One region of the Pseudomonas protegens genome, then DNA from elsewhere that is predicted to be linked to it. Evidence: predicted binding sites of a transcription regulator. Region 1 holds the regulator's gene; the other holds the start of a gene.
What was found. The regulator sigma-54, encoded in region 1, starts transcription at its own class of promoters, with help from an activator protein. The targets are predictions, from matches to a motif close to ANTGGCATNNANNTTGCTNT.
Positions count from the first base shown of each region.

Region 2: the regulator sigma-54 is predicted to act here: its motif matches at 5,228-5,247, upstream of flgB (flagellar basal body rod protein FlgB).

Region 1 covers NZ_CP060201.1:2,155,862-2,165,475, forward strand. Annotated here, with positions in the region: gene mlaD (outer membrane lipid asymmetry maintenance protein MlaD) at 1-102, opposite strand, end outside; gene mlaE (lipid asymmetry maintenance ABC transporter permease subunit MlaE) at 102-899, opposite strand; gene GGI48_RS10160 (ATP-binding cassette domain-containing protein) at 899-1,708, opposite strand; gene GGI48_RS10165 (KpsF/GutQ family sugar-phosphate isomerase) at 1,973-2,947, shown strand; gene GGI48_RS10170 (KdsC family phosphatase) at 2,948-3,472, shown strand; gene lptC (LPS export ABC transporter periplasmic protein LptC) at 3,482-4,054, shown strand; gene lptA (lipopolysaccharide transport periplasmic protein LptA) at 4,041-4,586, shown strand; gene lptB (LPS export ABC transporter ATP-binding protein) at 4,586-5,311, shown strand; gene GGI48_RS10190 (RNA polymerase factor sigma-54) at 5,494-6,987, shown strand; gene hpf (ribosome hibernation-promoting factor, HPF/YfiA family) at 7,115-7,420, shown strand; gene ptsN (PTS IIA-like nitrogen regulatory protein PtsN) at 7,433-7,897, shown strand; gene rapZ (RNase adapter RapZ) at 7,900-8,757, shown strand; gene GGI48_RS10210 (HPr family phosphocarrier protein) at 8,774-9,046, shown strand; gene GGI48_RS10215 (ZIP family metal transporter) at 9,069-9,614, opposite strand, start outside.
Region 2 covers NZ_CP060201.1:5,045,280-5,054,893, reverse strand. Annotated here, with positions in the region: gene GGI48_RS23570 (ribonucleoside-diphosphate reductase subunit alpha) at 1-1,947, shown strand, start outside; gene flgE (flagellar hook protein FlgE) at 2,212-3,555, opposite strand; gene flgD (flagellar hook assembly protein FlgD) at 3,585-4,316, opposite strand; gene flgC (flagellar basal body rod protein FlgC) at 4,332-4,775, opposite strand; gene flgB (flagellar basal body rod protein FlgB) at 4,779-5,186, opposite strand; gene cheR (protein-glutamate O-methyltransferase CheR) at 5,437-6,264, opposite strand; gene GGI48_RS23540 (chemotaxis protein CheV) at 6,309-7,241, opposite strand; gene flgA (flagellar basal body P-ring formation chaperone FlgA) at 7,317-8,078, shown strand; gene flgM (flagellar biosynthesis anti-sigma factor FlgM) at 8,230-8,547, shown strand; gene GGI48_RS23525 (flagella synthesis protein FlgN) at 8,596-9,063, shown strand; gene GGI48_RS23520 (flagellar brake protein) at 9,160-9,614, shown strand, end outside.

The DNA of each region.
Region 1 (9,614 bases):
GCTCGGAGACAAGCCACTGACTCGCAGGGCAAGCAACAGCAAAGCCAGAATGCCGGCCAGCAGGAAAAGGCCGACACCGATTTCCAGGGTGCGGTTTTGCATCAGAAATCTCCAAACATCAAGGCGGTCAGAATAAAGTCCAAGCCCAGTACGGCCAACGAGGCGTACACCACGGTCTTGGTAGTGGCACGGCTGATCCCCTCTGAAGTGGGCTCACAGTCGTAGCCTTGGAATACGGCGATCCAGGTCACTACAAACGCAAAAACGATACTTTTGATCACACCGTTGAGTACGTCACCGCTGAAGGTCACGCTGTTCTGCATGTTCGACCAGTAGGAACCTTCATAGACCCCCAGCCAGTCCACGGCAACCCAGGAACCGCCCCAAATCCCCACCACACTGAAAATCATCGCCAGCAGCGGCAGGGAAATGAAGCCGGCCCACAGGCGCGGCGCGATGATGTACTTGAGCGGGTCGACCCCGATCATCTCCAGGCTGGAGAGCTGCTCGGTGGATTTCATGTTGCCGATCTCGGCCGTCAGCGCCGAACCGGCGCGACCGGCGAACAGCAGCGCGGTGACCACCGGCCCCAGCTCGCGCAACAGGGTCAGGGCGACCATCTGCCCTACCGCCTGCTCCGAACCGTAGCTGGAGAGAATGTTGAAGCCCTGCAGCGCCAGCACCATGCCGATAAAGACCCCGGACACGACGATGATCACCAGGGACATCACGCCCACGGAGTGCAGTTGCTTGATCAGCAGGCCGAAACTGCCGCCGATGCCGCCGCGTCCCAGCAGCGCGTGAAACAGGAACAGGGTGGAACGCCCCAGTACCGCCAGGACATCGATGCCTGAGCGACCGAAGAGGCGAACCCTCTCGATTAGCGATATTTTGCGCATCAGCGCTTCCCCAGAAGATCTGCGCGGTAATCCGTCGCTGGAAAGTGAAACGGCACCGGGCCGTCGGGATCGCCCTTCATGAATTGACGGATACGCGGATTGTCGGAGTCCATCAGTTCGTCAGGAGTTCCCTGCCCCAATACCTGGCCATCGCCAACCACATAGAGGTAATCGGCAATGCTCGCGGTTTCCGCAAGATCGTGGGACACCACGATGCTGGTAATGCCCAGGGCATCGTTGAGCAGGCGAATCAAGCGCACCAGGACGCCCATGGCAATCGGGTCCTGCCCCACGAAGGGCTCGTCGTACATGAGAATCTGCGGGTCCAGGGCGATGGCCCGGGCCAGGGCGACCCGACGCTTCATGCCGCCGGACAGCTCGTCGGGCATCAGGTCGACGGCACCGCGCAGGCCCACCGCCTGCAGCTTGAGCAGGACAATGTCGCGAATCATCTCGTCCGGCAGCTCGGTATGCACCCGCAGCGGAAAGGCCACGTTCTCGAACACATCCAGATCGGTGAACAGCGCGCCACTCTGAAACAGCACGCCCATCTGCTTGCGTGCATCGAACAGATCGCTGCGCGAGAGGGTCGGCAGATTCTGGCCGTTGACCCACACTTCGCCGCTGCTGGGCCGCAACTGCATGCCCATCAAGCGCAACAGGGTGGTTTTTCCGCAGCCGGAAGGCCCCATGATGCCGGTGACCTTGCCCCGCGGAATACGGATATCCACGTTATTGAAAATGCTGCGCGCACCGCGCTTGAAGGACAGTCCCTTCAGCTCGACCGCGTAGGCGTTATCGGCACTCATCTAAACTCCTTGCGATGCAGCCTATCACTCGGACGCTTGGCTCCCTGCCGGGAGTACGTGCCCCTGGGCAGGCCGAACTGGCGGCGAACTATATCACTGCTGATACGGCGCCCCCAAGGCCGAAGCCGTCAACGTTCAGGTCCAGGACAGGCGAAATCGGAGGAATCCTGATACCGGACGGACAAAGGCTGACGAACTTGCGTGAGGGATTTGTTCATTACCGCTATAATCGCCGCCTTTTCATCGGGCTATACGATTTCAGACATGAGCCAATCCAGCGACCTGATTCAATCAGCACAACGCACCATCCGCCTCGAACTTCAGGCCGTAGAAGGCTTGCTGCCCCATATCGACGCAGATTTCGTACGCGCTTGCGAGATGATTCTGGCCAGCAAAGGCCGCGTGGTCGTGGTGGGCATGGGCAAGTCCGGGCACGTCGGCAACAAGATCGCGGCGACTCTGGCCAGCACCGGAACCACGGCTTTCTTTGTCCATCCGGCCGAAGCCAGTCATGGCGACATGGGCATGATCACCCGCGACGACGTGATCCTGGCCCTCTCCAACTCCGGCTCCACCAACGAAATCGTCACCCTGCTGCCGCTGATCAAGCGCCTGGGCATCCAGCTGATCAGCCTCACCGGCAACCCCGAGTCGCCGCTGGCCAAGGCCGCCGACGTCAACCTGAATGTGCATGTCGAACACGAGGCCTGCCCGCTGAACCTGGCGCCGACCTCCTCGACCACTGCCGCCCTGGTCATGGGCGATGCCCTGGCCGTGGCCCTGCTGGAAGCTCGCGGGTTCACCGCCGAAGACTTCGCGTTCTCCCATCCCGGAGGCGCCTTGGGCCGCCGCCTGCTGCTCAAGGTCGAGAACGTGATGCACGAAGGCAGCGACCTGCCACAGGTGCAACGGGGCACCCTGCTCAAGGATGCGCTCATGGAAATGACCCGCAAGGGCCTGGGCATGACCGTGATCCTGGAAGCCGACGGTCGCCTGGCCGGGATCTTCACCGACGGCGACCTGCGCCGCACCCTGGATCGCGCCATCGATATCCACCACGCCACCATCGATTCGGTCATGACCCCTCATGGCAAGACCGCCTGTGCCGATATGCTGGCCGCCGAAGCCCTGAAGATCATGGAAGACCATAAAATCAGCGCCCTGGTGGTGGTGGACAAGGAAGACCGGCCGATCGGCGCCTTGAACATGCACGACCTGCTGCGCGCGGGAGTGATGTAAATGAGTGCCGACCTGCTGCAACGCGGTAAACACATCAAGCTGGCGGTCTTCGACGTCGACGGAGTCCTGACCGACGGTCGCCTGTACTTCCTTGAAGACGGCAGCGAGTTCAAGACCTTCAACACCCTCGACGGCCAAGGCATCAAGATGCTCATGGCCGCCGGGGTGCAGACCGCGATCATCAGCGGGCGCAAGACCCCGGTGGTGGAGCGTCGGGCCAAGAACCTGGGGATTCCCCACCTGTACCAGGGCCGCGAAGACAAGCTGGTGGTACTGGACGAACTTCTTGGCCAACTGGGCCTAAGCTATGAACAGGTCGCCTACCTGGGTGACGACCTGCCCGACCTGCCGGTGATCCGCCGTGTCGGCCTGGGCATGGCGGTGGCCAACGCCGCCGGCTTTGTCCGCGAACACGCCCACGGCATTACCCTCGCCCGTGGCGGCGAAGGCGCCGCACGGGAGTTCTGCGAGCTGATCCTGCGCGCCCAGGATCGCCTTGAAGCAGCCAATGCCGCTTATTTATAGAGCCCTCCCATGCTGAGTAAAAAGATTCGCACCATCCTGATCTTCGGGACCATCGCCCTGCTGTTCGCGGCGGTCGGCTACTGGAACATCAGCCCGGAACGCTTCCTCGACAAGCCTGTGGTGCAGGTCGACGAGAGCGCCATCGACTATTACGCGATCAACGCCCGCAGCGTGCAGTACCTGCCCGACGGCAAACTGCAGTACGAAATGACCTCGGACAAGGTCGAGCACATCAAGGCCAGCGAAGTGACGCTGCTGACCAAGCCCGACCTGCAGATGTACCGCGGCACCACTTATCCCTGGCACGTCCAGAGCGAGCGCGGCGAAGTCAATCCGGACGGCACCGAGGTCGAGCTGATCGATTCGGTCCGGGTTTCCCGCACCGATGAGCACAACCGCAACCTGCTGATCACCACCAGCCGCATGACAGTATTCCCGCAGAAGCAATATGCGCAGACCGAGCAAGCCGTTAGAATCGACGGCGCCGACGGCGTGACCACTGCCAAGGGAATGAAAGCGTATTTGAAAGACGGCAGGATGAACCTGCTATCGAACGTAAGAGGACAGTATGAGGCTCGTTAAAACCCTCCCTATTTTGCTCAGTCTGGGCGCAGCACTGGGAAGCGTGAGCGCCTGGGCTCTGCCGAACGATAGCCAACAGCCGATCCGCATTCAGGCCGACGACGCCCAGTTGGACGACAAGAACGGCGTGGCCACCTACAAGGGCGATGTGATCATCACCCAGGGCTCGATGAAGATCACCGGCAACACCGTGACCATCACCCGATCCAAGACTGGCGAAATCGATGTCGTGACTTCGGTGGGCAACCTGGCCTACTTCGAGCAGCTGCAGAAGCAGACCGACCCGAAACCGGTCCAGGCCTACGCCGTGACCATCCAGTACCATGCCCAGCAGAACCGCATCGTGCTGATCGACAAGGCCAAGGTGATCAACGACGGCAACACCACCGAAGGCGAGAAAATCGTCTACGACACCGTCAAGCAAGTGGCTAACGCCGGTCGCGCCAATGGCAGCTCGGTCACCGCGCCACGTCCGCGGATCGACATGGTCATCCAGCCGAAAAAGAAAACCGACGAGCAAAAGGCCCAGTAATGGCAACTCTGAAAGCTCAGCACCTGGCCAAGAGCTACAATAGCCGCCAGGTCGTGCGTGATGTCAGCCTGTCCATCGACAGCGGTCAGATCGTCGGCCTGCTCGGCCCCAACGGCGCCGGCAAGACCACCTGCTTCTACATGATCGTCGGCCTGGTCCAGGCCGATCAGGGCCGCGTGCTGATCGATGATCTGGACGTCAGCCACCAACCGATGCACGGTCGCGCCCGCGCCGGTATCGGCTACCTGCCCCAGGAAGCCTCGATCTTTCGCAAGCTGTCGGTGGCCGACAACATCATGGCCATCCTCGAGACCCGCAAGGAGCTCGACAAGGCCGGCCGTCGCCAGGAGCTGGAAAGCCTGCTGCAGGAATTCCACATCAACCACATCCGCGACAACCTCGGCATGAGCCTGTCCGGTGGTGAGCGCCGCCGCGTGGAAATCGCCCGAGCGCTGGCTACCGCCCCCAAGTTCATCCTGCTGGACGAACCCTTCGCCGGTGTGGACCCGATCTCGGTCGGCGATATCAAGCAGATCATCCATCACCTGAAGGCCAAAGGCATCGGTGTGCTGATCACTGACCACAACGTCCGGGAAACCCTGGACATCTGTGAGACCGCCTATATCGTCAACGACGGGCAACTGATCGCCGAAGGCGACTCCGAGACTATCCTGGCCAATGAACTGGTCAAGGAAGTCTATCTGGGCCATGAGTTCCGCCTGTAACGGCTGAGGTGTCGGGCCAGACGCCAGAGCGCCGGAAACGATAAATCCCCACAAACTTTATTGTTACAGCGCTCTAGGCAAACACTTCAGTTTCAGGCATATAATTTGCTTATGTTTGGCGCTCCGGCGCCCTGTAGTGGATGGCGCATGTGCGCCGGCAAATAAGGTGTTAAGCCCCTGCCATGAAACCATCGCTAGTCCTGAGAATGGGCCAGCAGCTGACGATGACACCGCAGCTGCAACAGGCCATCCGCCTGCTCCAATTGTCGACCCTGGACCTGCAACAGGAAATCCAGGAAGCCCTGGAGTCCAACCCGATGCTCGAACGCCAGGAAGACGGCGACGACTTCGACAACAGTGACCCCCTGGCCGACAACACCGAGTCCAAACCCAATACCGAAATCCAGGAACCCTCCTATCAGGAAACCGCCCCCACGGTGGACAACCTCGAGGAAGGCGAGTGGAACGAACGCATCCCCAACGAACTGCCCGTGGACACCGCCTGGGAAGACGTCTACCAGACCAGCGCCAGCAGCCTGCCCAGCAGCGATGACGACGAGTGGGACTTCACCACTCGCACATCGGCCGGTGAAAGCCTGCAGAGCCACCTGCTCTGGCAACTGAACCTGGCCCCGATGTCGGACACCGATCGCCTGATCGCCGTGACCCTGATCGATTGCATCAACAATCAGGGCTACCTGGACGAAACCCTTGAGGAAATCCTCGAGGCCTTCGATCCGGAGCTGGACATCGAGCTGGACGAGATCGAAGCCGTCCTGCATCGCATCCAGCAATTCGAACCTGCCGGTATCGGTGCACGCAACCTGGGTGAATGCCTGCTCCTGCAACTGCGCCAACTGCCGGCGAAAACCCCTTGGCTTAGCGAGGCCCAGCGCCTGGTCAGCGATTACATCGACCTTCTGGGCAGTCGCGACTACAGCCAATTGATGCGCCGCATGAAGCTCAAGGAAGACGAACTGCGCCAGGTCATCGAACTGGTGCAAAGTCTCAATCCGCGTCCCGGCTCGCAGATCGAATCCAGCGAAGCCGAGTACGTGGTCCCGGACGTCATCGTGCGCAAGGACAACGAGCGCTGGCTGGTGGAGTTGAACCAGGAATCCGTGCCACGCCTGCGGGTCAACGCACAGTACGCCGGCTTTGTTCGCCGCGCCGACACCAGCGCCGACAACACCTTCATGCGCAATCAGTTGCAGGAAGCCCGCTGGTTCATCAAGAGCCTGCAGAGCCGCAACGAAACCCTGATGAAAGTCGCCACCCAGATCGTCGAGCACCAACGGGGCTTCCTAGAGTACGGCGACGAAGCCATGAAACCCCTGGTTCTGCATGACATTGCCGAAGCGGTAGGCATGCACGAATCAACGATTTCCCGGGTGACCACGCAAAAATTCATGCATACCCCTCGGGGCATATATGAACTGAAATACTTTTTCTCCAGCCACGTCAGCACCTCGGAAGGCGGCGAATGCTCGTCCACGGCAATCCGCGCGATCATCAAAAAACTGGTGGCCGCGGAAAATCAGAAAAAGCCGTTGAGTGACAGCAAGATCGCTGGTTTACTGGAGGCACAAGGCATTCAGGTAGCCCGTCGGACCGTCGCCAAATACCGCGAATCCCTTGGGATCGCGCCTTCCAGCGAACGGAAGCGGTTGATGTAACCGCCGGGCCGGCCACAGCGTTTCAGAGCGTGCCTGCAAGCTGGCTGAGCCAGTGATTGCAGGCATGGTCTAGGTGGCAGGCACCTCAGCCTGCCGCGTTATGCACTGGCAACGAAGGAGAAGCTGTATGCAAGTCAACATCAGTGGACACCAACTCGAAGTGACTGAACCTCTGCGCGCTTACATCGGCGAAAAACTCGACCGGCTGGAGCGGCATTTCGACAAGATTACCAATGTGCAGGTCACCATGGCCGTCGAAAAACTGAAGCAGAAAATCGAAGCCACGCTGCACATCCACGGTGGGGAGGTCGTCGCCAATGCAGAACATGACGATATGTATGCCGCAATCGACCTGCTCACGGACAAGCTTGACCGCCAACTGAAAAAGCATAAGGAAAAGCAACTCCACCTTCTCCAAGGCACGGGTCGCTAACACTCCCCTCCCATGATCCGACTTGAAAGCATCCTGACCCCCGGCCGTTCCCTGGTGAACGTGCCGGGCGGCAGTAAAAAACGCGCCCTCGAACAAATTGCCAACCTGATCAGCCGTGAAGTGCCTGATCTGGAGATGCAGGACGTCTTCGAGAGCCTGATCGCCCGCGAGAAACTCGGCTCCACCGGTTTTGGCAACGGCATCGCTATTCCCCACTGCCGCCTCAAAGGCTGTGAGTCGCCCATCAGTGCACTGATGCACTTGGACGCCCCCATCGATTTCGACGCCATCGACGGCGCCCCGGTCGACCTGCTGTTTGTCCTGCTGGTCCCGGAAGCCGCCACCGATGCTCACCTGGAACTGCTGCGGCAGATCGCCAGCATGCTCGATCGCAAGGAAGTCCGTGATCGCCTGCGCAGTGCCTCCAGCAACGAAGCCTTGTATCAGGTTGTCCTGGACGAGCAAAACGGTCAGTAATCATGCGCTTGATCATCGTCAGCGGCCGTTCCGGCTCAGGTAAAAGCACCGCCCTCGATGTTCTCGAGGACCACGGCTACTACTGCATCGACAACCTGCCCGCAGGCTTGCTGCCCGAGCTGGCCGAACGTGCATTGATTCACACTGAACTGGCGCAACCGCTGGTGGCGGTGTCCATCGACGCCCGCAACCTGCCCAGCCATCTGTCACGCTTTCCCGAGCTGCTGGAAGAAGTGCGCAGCCGGCATATCCAGTGCGATGTGCTGTATCTGGATGCCGACGAGGAAACCCTGCTCAAGCGCTTCTCGGAAACTCGTCGTCGTCACCCGCTGAGCAGTGCCAATCGCTCGCTGGCCGAAGCCATCCACGATGAAACCCAACTGCTGGGCCCGATCGTCGATCTGGCCGACCTCAAGGTCAACACCACCAATCTGAACCTCTACCAACTGCGGGACACCATCAAGCTGCGCCTGTTGAACCAGCCGGAACCCGGCACCGCGTTTCTGGTGGAGTCCTTTGGTTTCAAGCGCGGCATGCCGGTGGACGCCGATCTGGTGTTTGACGTTCGCTGCCTGCCCAACCCGTATTGGAAGCCCGAACTGCGCGCCCAATCCGGACTGGACGCCCCGGTGGCGGAATACCTGGCCGCGCAACCCGATGTCGAGGAGATGTTTCAGGACATCGAAAGCTATCTGCTCAAGTGGCTGCCGCGCTTCGCCGCCAGCAACCGCGCCTACGTAACCATTGCCATTGGCTGCACCGGCGGGCACCACCGCTCCGTGTACCTGACCGAGCGCCTGGGCAAGGTGTTGCAAAAAACCCTGAAGAACGTCCAGGTTCGCCACCGCGACCTTAGCTGAAAGGATCTACCCCGCGATGCCAGCTCTGGAAATCGAGATCATCAACAAACTGGGCTTGCACGCCCGTGCCTCGGCCAAGTTCGTCGGCGTGGCCGGCCAGTTCCCCTGCCAGATCCGCGCCGGCAGGACCCCGGACTCCATGGTCGACGGCAAAAGCATCATGGCCATGATGATGCTCGCCGCCGGCAAGGGCACCAAGATCCACCTCAAGACCGAAGGCGAGCAGGAACAGGAAGCACTGGATGCACTGGTTGCCCTGATCAACAACTACTTCGACGAAGGCGAGTAAGCACGAGCGAGCCACACGGCAATCAGGCGAGTGCCGTGTCCATCACCATCATCAGGCAAAAACCGATACACAGCCCGAGGCTGGCAAGCTTGTCATGGCCATTGCGACGCGACTCGGGAATCACTTCATGAGTGACTACCAACAGCATCGCCCCCGCCGCCAGGGCCAGCCCCAAGGGCAGCAGCACCTGCGCCAGGCTCACCAGCCAGGCACAGAGCAAGGCAAAGACCGGCTCCACCAGGCCTGAAGCGGCGCCGATCAGGAACGCCTTGACCCGCGACATCCCCGCCCCTGCCAACACCAGGGCAATCACCAGTCCTTCCGGTACATCCTGCAGGGCAATGCCCATGGCCAGGCTGTCCGCATCCGGCATGCCACCTCCGGCCGACACCCCCACCGCCATCCCTTCAGGAATGTTGTGGGCAATGATCGCGAAGACGAACAGCCAGATACGCGGGGCAATCACCGGATGCTCCGACGTACCCACCAGCAGCTCCGGGCTGCCCCCGGAAATCTTGCGATCCACCAAAAACAGAACACAGGCCCCCAGCATGATGCCGGCGCAGAT
Region 2 (9,614 bases), 2.9 Mb from region 1:
TTCGAACTGCCGCAGATCTTCTTCATGCGCGTGGCCATGGGCCTGGCGATCGAAGAGAAACAGCGTGAAGACCGCGCCATCGAGTTCTACAACCTGTTGTCGTCCTTCGACTACATGGCTTCGACTCCGACTCTGTTCAACGCCGGCACCCTGCGTCCACAGCTGTCGAGCTGCTACCTGACCACCGTTCCGGACGACCTGTCGGGCATCTACGGCGCCATCCACGACAACGCCATGCTGTCGAAATTCGCCGGTGGCCTGGGCAACGACTGGACTCCGGTTCGTGCGCTGGGCTCCTACATCAAGGGCACCAACGGCAAGTCCCAGGGCGTCGTGCCTTTCCTGAAAGTGGTCAACGACACAGCAGTAGCCGTGAACCAGGGTGGCAAGCGCAAGGGCGCTGTCTGTGCCTACCTGGAAACCTGGCACATGGACATCGAAGAGTTCATCGAGCTGCGCAAGAACACCGGTGATGACCGTCGTCGTACCCACGACATGAACACCGCCAACTGGATCCCCGACCTGTTCATGAAGCGCGTCTTCGACGACGGCAAGTGGACCCTGTTCTCGCCATCGGAAGTGCCGGATCTGCACGACCTGACCGGCAAGGCCTTCGAAGAGCGCTACGAGTACTACGAAGCCCTGACCGAGTACAACAAGATCAAGCTGTTCAAGACCGTCCAGGCCAAAGACCTGTGGCGCAAGATGCTGTCCATGCTGTTCGAAACCGGCCACCCATGGCTGACCTTCAAGGACCCGTGCAACCTGCGCAGCCCGCAGCAGCACGTGGGCGTGGTCCACAGCTCGAACCTGTGCACCGAGATCACCTTGAACACCAACAAGGACGAGATCGCGGTCTGCAACCTGGGCTCGATCAACCTGCCGAACCACATCAAGGACGGCAAGCTCGACACCGCCAAGCTGCAACGCACCGTGAACACCGCCGTGCGCATGCTCGACAACGTGATCGACATCAACTACTACTCGGTGCCGCAAGCGAAGAACTCCAACTTCAAGCACCGCCCGGTCGGCCTGGGCATCATGGGCTTCCAGGACGCCTTGTACCTGCAGCACATCCCTTACGGTTCCGACGCGGCCGTCGAGTTCGCCGACAAGTCCATGGAAGCGGTCAGCTACTACGCGATCCAGGCTTCCTGCGACCTGGCCGATGAGCGCGGCGCCTACGAGACCTTCCAGGGCTCGCTGTGGTCCAAGGGCATCCTGCCACTGGACTCGCAACAGATCCTGATCGAGGCCCGTGGCCAGAAGTACATCGATGTGGACCTCAACGAAACCCTGGACTGGGCGCCGGTACGTGCCCGCGTGCAGAAAGGCATTCGTAACTCCAACATCATGGCCATCGCCCCGACCGCGACCATCGCCAACATCACCGGCGTGTCGCAGTCGATCGAGCCGACCTATCAGAACCTGTATGTGAAATCCAACCTGTCGGGCGAATTCACCGTGATCAACCCGTACCTGGTACGCGACCTGAAAGCTCGCGGCCTGTGGGACTCGGTGATGATCAACGACCTGAAGTACTACGACGGTTCGGTACAGCAGATCGAGCGCATCCCGCAGGAGCTCAAGGAGCTCTACGCGACCGCCTTCGAAGTGGAAACCAAGTGGATCGTCGACGCCGCCAGCCGTCGCCAGAAGTGGATCGACCAGGCTCAGTCGCTTAACCTGTACATCGCCGGCGCCTCGGGCAAGAAGCTCGACGTGACCTACCGCATGGCTTGGTACCGTGGCCTGAAAACCACTTACTACCTCCGTGCCCTGGCCGCTACCAGCACCGAGAAGTCGACCATCAACACCGGTAAGCTGAACGCTGTTTCCAGCGGCGGCAACCACGGTGACGACTCGGTCCTGGCGGCTCCTGCCGGTCCTGCGCCAGTGCCGAAGGCTTGCGCCATCGACGAGCCGGATTGCGAAGCTTGCCAATAAGCTGAGCTGACAGGTGCCCGCGGGCACCTGCCACAACCCCCGATAGACCTCCGGTTTATCGGGGGTTTTCTTTTGCCCGCAACACAGTGCAGGAAGCGGCTTGCCGGCGAATAGCTCCGAAGCCTTGCACGGCTTCAGAGAGCGCCTTCGCTGGCAAGCCAGCTCCTGCGGCAGAGGCTCCTGCAGGGTAAACAGCGCCATCGAACAGGCACAAAAAAGCCCCTCAAGGAGGGGCTTTTCGTACAGCGTGTCAGCCAACCCGCATCAGGTCATCTGGATGATGGTCTGCATGATGGTGCTCTGGGTGGAGATGGTCTTGGCGTTCGCCTGATAGTTGCTCTGGGCCTTGATCAGGTTCACCAGTTCGTTGGTCAGGTTGACGTTGGACTCTTCTAGGGAGTTGGACACTACCGCGCCCAGGGTTCCGGTCTTCGGTGCGTCATAACCTGGAATACCCGACGAGTAGGTTTCTTTCCACTGGGTGCCGCCTACCGGCTGCAAGCCTTGCTCGTTGGTGAAGCTGGCCAGGGAGATCTGACCGATCGGCTTGGTCTGCTCGTTGCTGAAGTTGGCCAGCATGACGCCGGTGCCGTCGATGGTCAGGCTAGAGATCTGGCCAGTGGAGTAACCGTTCTGCGCGATTACCGAACGGTTGGTATCGCCGAATACCGAACCGGTCTTGGTCATATCGATCTTCACGCCGCCCGGTGCAGGCGCTGCACCATTGGGAACGAAGACACCATTGACCACATCACCCGGAGTCCAGGCGGTCATGGCGATATTGTTGCCATTGACGGTGAACTGGCTGACGGCCGGTGCAGCAGGCGGCGTCAGGGTCTGAAGCTTGCCCGAGGAGTCAAACTTGATAGTGATCGGCGCCTGGTTGGCCATGGTGAAAGCCGAACCATCTGGGTTGCGACCATCGATCAGGGTGTAGGTCTGCCATTCGTTGGGGTTCTGCGTCTTGATCATGTACTGATCCATGACGTGCTTGTTGCCCTGGGTGTCATACACCGGGGTACTGAACTGCTTGGTGTAGGTGGTGTTCTTGGTCGGATCGAACACATAAGCCGGAGCCGGCGCCACTGGGTTGACGTTGATCGGATCGGCATCGGAGTTCAGGTTGATCGTCGAGGAGATCGAGTCGGTTGGCTTGGGTGCCAGGTTCGAAGTATCGATCCGCAGGTCGGTCAACACACCGTTGATGATCTTGCCATTGGCATCCACGGCATAACCTTGCAGACGCGCAGTGCCGTCACTGTTGGTGATGAAGCCATCCTTGTCGGTCTTGAAAGTACCGGCACGGGTGTAGGTCAGGGAGCCATTGGTGCTGAGCACGAAGAAACCCTGGCCCTGGATGCCCATGTCCAGCACGTTGCCGGTGTTGTTGATATCACCGTTGGTGAACTGCTGGGAAACGTTGGCCAGGCGCACGCCGTTACCAATCACCTGAGTGCCGCTGCCCAGCTTGGTGGCCGAATAGACGTCGGCGAATTCCGCACGGGAGGATTTGAAACCGGTGGTGGCGACGTTGGCGATGTTGTTGCCGGTAACGTCCAGCTGTTTGTTGGCAGCGTAGAGACCGCTAAGGCCGATATTGAAAGACATATTCCACTCCTTTTGCCGGTTAGTCGGCTCTAGATACCAATGGTTTGTACTTTGGACAGGCCAATCGGACTGCTCATGCCGGCAAGGTTCAACATCAACTCGCCGCCGGTCTGGCTGATGGTGACGCTGTTGACCGTCGCTGGCAGGTAGGTGATCAGATCAGTCCCCTTGCCGTCGATGGTAGTGCTGGCCTTGAAGTTGTAGGTGCCCGGATCCGCCTTGGTGCCATCCGTCTTGGTGCCATCCCAGACAAAGCTGGCGTTACCGGCCTTCTGACTGCCCATGTCGATGGTCTTGACGGTGTTTCCATCCTTGTCGGTGATGGTCACGCTGACCGAACTCACACTGGAAGGTACGGTCACGGAACCGGTCATGCTCTTGCTGGTGTCCACCTGGGTAGAGCCGGTCTGGACGATCACCGAACGCCCCACTAGGGACGAAGCCTGCAATGCCTGAGACGACTTGTAGTTGCCCGTGATGGAGTTCACCGAGGTATTGAGGGTGGTAATCCCCTCCAGGGTGGAGAACTGCGCCAGCTGGGCAACGAATGCACTGTTGTCCTGAGGATCCAGCGGGTTCTGGTTGTTCAGCTGGGTCACCAGCAGCTTGAGGAACGCGTCCTTGCCCAGGGACTGCTTGCCAGTGGCGCTGTTGGTAGCAGCCGCCAGGCCGTCGGCACTGGACGTGGTCGTGGTTTTCTTTGACGAGTTGGCCAATACGTCCTTGAGGGACGGGCCGCTGGTGGTATCAGTAACGCTCATTGGCTTCGCCCCTTATCACTGACCGAGGGTCAGGACCTTCTGCATCATGGTTTTGGCGGTGTTCATCATTTCAGCGTTGGTCTGGAACGAGCGGCTGGCGGAAATCATGTCGGCCATTTCCTCCACCACGTTGACGTTGGGGTAGTAGACATAACCCTTGGCGTCCGCGGCCGGATGGTTAGGCTCATAGCGAGCTTCCAGATTGCTCTGGTCTTCCACCACACCCAGCACCTGCACGCCCTGGCCTGCGGCGTCCTGGTTCTGGAACAGCGAATCGCTACCGCCGCTCTGGGCACCCTGGAACATGGTGGCGAATACCGGGTGACGCGCACGATAGGTCTGATCGATGCTCGACGACACGCTCTCGGCGTTGGCGATGTTACTGGCGACGGTGTTCAGACGCGTGGTCTGAGCGCTCATGCCACTACCGGCAATATTGAAAACACTGGCGAGGGACATGGATTACTCTCCGCGCAGGGCTGCTACCAACCCTTTGAATTTGCTGTTGAGCAGCGTGAAGCTGGCCTGGAAGTCCACCGAGTTCTGCGCATAGCTCGATTGCTCCAGCTGGGCGTCCACGGTGTTCTGGTCGATCGAAGGCTGCATCGGGGTCCGATACAGCAGCGACTCGTCGCCACTGCTCAGGCCCTGGGCTTCGATGTGCCGGGTATTGGTCATGTTCAACGCGAAGGTGCCGTTCTTGACCTTTTCATTCTGCTCGGCGAGCACGGCGGAAAAGTCCAGATCCCGAGCCTTGTAGTTCGGGGTGTCGGCGTTGGCGATGTTGTTGGCCAGCACTTCGGCGCGCTTGGCGCGAAAGCCAAGAGCCTGTTCGTGGATACCGAGCGCTTTATCGAAGCTGATGCTCATGTCGGAAACCTTTGGGTGACCTGATTTTTCGTAATCTGGATATAGCAAGCTACGTGCCAAGTCCTGAAGCCCCGTAAATCAAGGCTTTGCCGACAGCGGCAAGCCGGCAATGCCAGAAAAGCGGCAATGGCCTTCCGCGAATCGCCGACAAAGCGGCAAGGGTCCTGCCGCATTTGCCACTGCGTGCAAGAAACTGACGCGTACAAAAAAGGAGGCCCTATGGCCTCCTTTTCATTGTTGCAACTGTCGATCACTTCGCCTGGTAGATGATCCCCGGACTGCATTGCACCATCTGATAATGGTCCGGCAGGCCATTGAGCGCTTCGGAAGCCCCCAGAAACAGATAACCGCCAGGTTTCAGAGTGCTATGAATGCGCATCAGGATGTCCTTCTTGACCTCGGCCGAGAAGTAGATCAGCACATTGCGGCAAAACACGACATCGAACTTGCCCAGACTGGCATAGCTGTCCAGCAGGTTGAACGAGCGAAACTCCACTCGACTCTTGATCGGTGCCTTGACCACCCAGCGTCCCGGCCCCTTGGGATCGAAATAACGCTGCAGGCGCTCGGCAGAAAGGCCACGCCCAATTGCCAGGCTGTCATATTCGCCGGTCTTGCAGTTGTTGAGCATGGTTCCGGACAGGTCGGTGGCAACGATCTGCACCCCCATCTTCAACTGGCCCATGTTGCTGCGCTCGAACTCGTCGATGGACATCGACAACGAATAGGGTTCCTGCCCTGACGAGCAAGCCGCCGACCAGATCCGCAAACGCTGGTTGGGGCTGGCCTTGATCGCTTCGGGAAGCACCTTGTTCTTCAACACTTCGAAGGGATAGGTGTCACGAAACCACAAGGTTTCGTTGGTGGTCATCGCGTCCACCACCATCTCGCGCAATCCGCTGCGCGGCTGGGTCTGAATCCGCTGAACCAGCTCACCCAAGGTTTTGAGACCTTGCTGCTCCATCAGTTTGTTGAGACGGCTCGAGACGAGATATTGCTTATTTTCCCCGAGCAAAATACCACAGGCTTTTTCCAGGAAGACCCGGAACTGTTCAAAATCCAAATTACCCGTAGACAATGCTGCCGCCTCTTAAATCTAATGTCCGCCAAGGGCTGATACCCTCAGCTGTGGTCTGCTGCTTTGATCCGGTCAACTACCCGGGAAGCCAGGTCATCAGGACGGAACTTGGCAAGGAAGTCATCGGCACCGACCTTCTTCACCATCGCCTGATTGAACACCCCTGACAACGAAGTATGCAGGATGATATGCAGCTTTTGCATGCGTGGATCGTTACGTATCTCGGCCGTGAGGGTGTAACCGTCCATTTCGGGCATCTCGATGTCGGAAATCATCATGAGGAACTCCTCTTCCGGCTTCTTGCCCTCATCCACCAGCTTGCGCAGGTAATCCAACGCTTGCCGGCCATCATTCAACGCCACGACTTCGACCCCCACCGTCTGCAGGCAGCGGGTAACCTGTTTGCGCGCCACCGACGAATCGTCGACGGTCAGCACTCGCAGGGAAACGGCCTTGTGCTGGGTTTCAAGATCCACCACGCCCGCCGAAATCGACTCCGAGGTCGGCGCAACTTCCGCCAATATCTTTTCCACGTCGATGATTTCGACTAACTGGTTGTCCACCCGGGTCACCGCGGTCAGGTAGTGATCGCGACCGGTCCCCTTGGGTGGCGGATGAATTTCTTCCCAGTTCATATTGACGATGCGTTCCACCGAGCGCACCAGAAACCCTTGGGTCTTGGTGTTGTACTCAGTGATGATCACAAACGGGCTGCTCTGATCCTTCAGTCCACCAGCACCGGTGGCCATTGCCAGATCCAGGATCGGAATGGTCGCCCCTCGAATATTCGCGACACCGCACACCACAGGATTGGATTTGGGCATCAGGGTCAGCTTGGGGCATTGCAGCACCTCGCGAACCTTGAAGACGTTGATCCCGTAGAGCTGCTCACCGTCCAGACGGAACAGCAGCAGTTCCAGGCGATTCTGCCCAACCAATTGCGTGCGCTGGTTTACCGAATCCATTACACCAGCCATGCCCAGACTCCCCAAAGCTTTAAGATCCGACGCACGCTCATTGCTAAACGGCACGGCGCTTGCTTTTTAACTGTTATGAACGCCAAAACGACATTTTCCCGACGCCTGACATCCCCCTACCGCACATTGCTCTGCGGGCTGTCGGCCTTGTGTATCTTAAACCCTGGCGGCCCTGCCGTTGCTGATTCGGTCACCCTGCCTGATCTGCTTATCGGCGTCACTCAAGGGTTTCTTGAATTCACGGTAGAAGACTACCTGGCTACCAGTCAAACGGAAGGACGCTACGAAATTCAGGTCAACCAACTGGATCCCCGTATGCGCATGCCGGCGTGCGACAAGGAATTGACAGCGAGCCTGGAAAGCCCTGCCCAGCCACTGGGCAGGGTCACGGTCAAGGTGCGCTGCGAAGGCGGCTCGCCCTGGACCGTGTTCGTCCCGGCGCAGGTCAAACTGTTCCGCGAAGTGGTTACCAGCTCACGGCCACTCAAGCGCGCCGGCATCATTGAGCCCGAAGACGTCGTGCTGCGCGAACGGGACATCAGCCAGAGCAATCAGGGCTACCTGACCTCGGTGGATCAGGCCATTGGTCAGAAACTTGTCCGACCAATGGTCGCCGACCAACTGATTACCCTGGGTCATCTGGAGCAGGCAGAGGTGGTGCGCAAAGGCGATCACGTAGTGATCTCGGCACGCAGCGGCACCTTGAATGTACGAATGCCGGGGGAAGCACTGTCCAACGGCGGCATGAGCGAGCAGATTCGGGTCAAGAACCTGAACTCGCAACGGGTGATCAAGGCTCGCGTCACCGCCCCTGGCCAAGTGGAAGTGGCCATGTAGATAACTGGCGCTCGACCCGGTCGTTCCCTAAACTGTGGCCAATCAAAGGTCGCAGATACCTGCGTTGGCTTATCGACAATCGAGCCTAAAGTTTTTCAGGGTATGGCCGAAAACATGGCAAGCGTCCAAATACCCAGAGGTTTTCTTCATCATGGTCATCGACTTCAGCCGTTTAAACAGCTCCCCTTTACTGACAGGCAGTACGCGTACCGGCACCAGCAAGGAAACCGGCGATGCCGGCACGTCCGCGCCGCCGGCAACTGCAGCCGAGACCAGCAAAAGCGGGGAATCGGTACACCTCAGCAATGAGGCTCAACAGTTGCAGAAAATCACCGACAAGCTGCGCGATCAGCCTGCTGTCGACAAGGCCCGGGTGGCCGAGTTGAAGCAAGCCATTGCCGATGGCAGCTACAAGGTCGACAGCAACCGTGTAGCCAGCAAACTGCTCAACTTCGAAGCCCAGCGCTAGCCCCAGGCTTGCGCCAGGCTTTTGGACGCTTAATCCCCAAGGCCAGCCATGCACGACACCAATCTACTGCAACTGATCAACGATGACCTTGCTCCAGCGCAACAACTGCTGGAACTGCTCAGAGCCGAATCCGTAGCCCTGCACGGCCGTGATATGCCGCTGCTGGAGGATATTCTGGCGCAGAAGCAGGCCCTGGTCATTTTGCTGGAACAGCATGGCCGCAAACGTACAGAGATCCTCGCCAGCCTGAACCTGCCAACCAATCGTGCCGGCCTCGAACAACTGGCCAGTCACTCGAGTGTGGGCGATCAGTTGCTTGAACAGGGCAGCCTGCTGACCCAACTGCTCGCCGACTGCCAGGCCACCAATGAACTCAATGGCCGCTCGATCCAGATTCAGCAGGCCACCACTGCCAACCAGTTGAAAATCCTCAACGGCGGCGAACCCCCAGCCCTTTATGACGCCCGCGGCTCTACCTCTATGCTTGCGAAGCCCCGCCCACTCAGTCAGGCTTAAACTCCAAAAATGAGCGCGTGCTACCAAGCCGTGAAACATGCTGGCAGAATGCCAGCTCCTGCGTGTAGTTGTATTTTGTCTGGAGATTGATGAACCGTGTTCAACGCCTCAAACGCGGAAGATGCTCCGCAGCCACCCAAGGTGTTCACCACTGCGTTGGAAATTTCCTCCAACTTGCGGTTGCTGCAAGAGAGCCACGACCCGCTGATCATCACTTTCCATGAGCGCAGCCAGCGTTTCCAGAGCTATCTGGTGGAAGTGGACCGCGACAGCAACATGATTGCTCTCGATGAAATGATTCCCCGCGACGGTGAGCGCTTCCTGCTGGCAGGCGAGCCATTTCGTGTTGAAGGCTTTCATGAAGGCGTGCGCATCGCCTGGGACAGCAATGGCACTCCGACCCTAGACGATTCCAATGGCGGCCGCTGCTACCGCACCACGCTGCCGGACGAAGTGGTTTACCACCAGCGCCGCAACGCTTTCCGTGCCGCACTGAAACTGGCGCAGTTGGTGGATATCGAACTGAGCGGCGAAAAACTCAAATCCCCGCT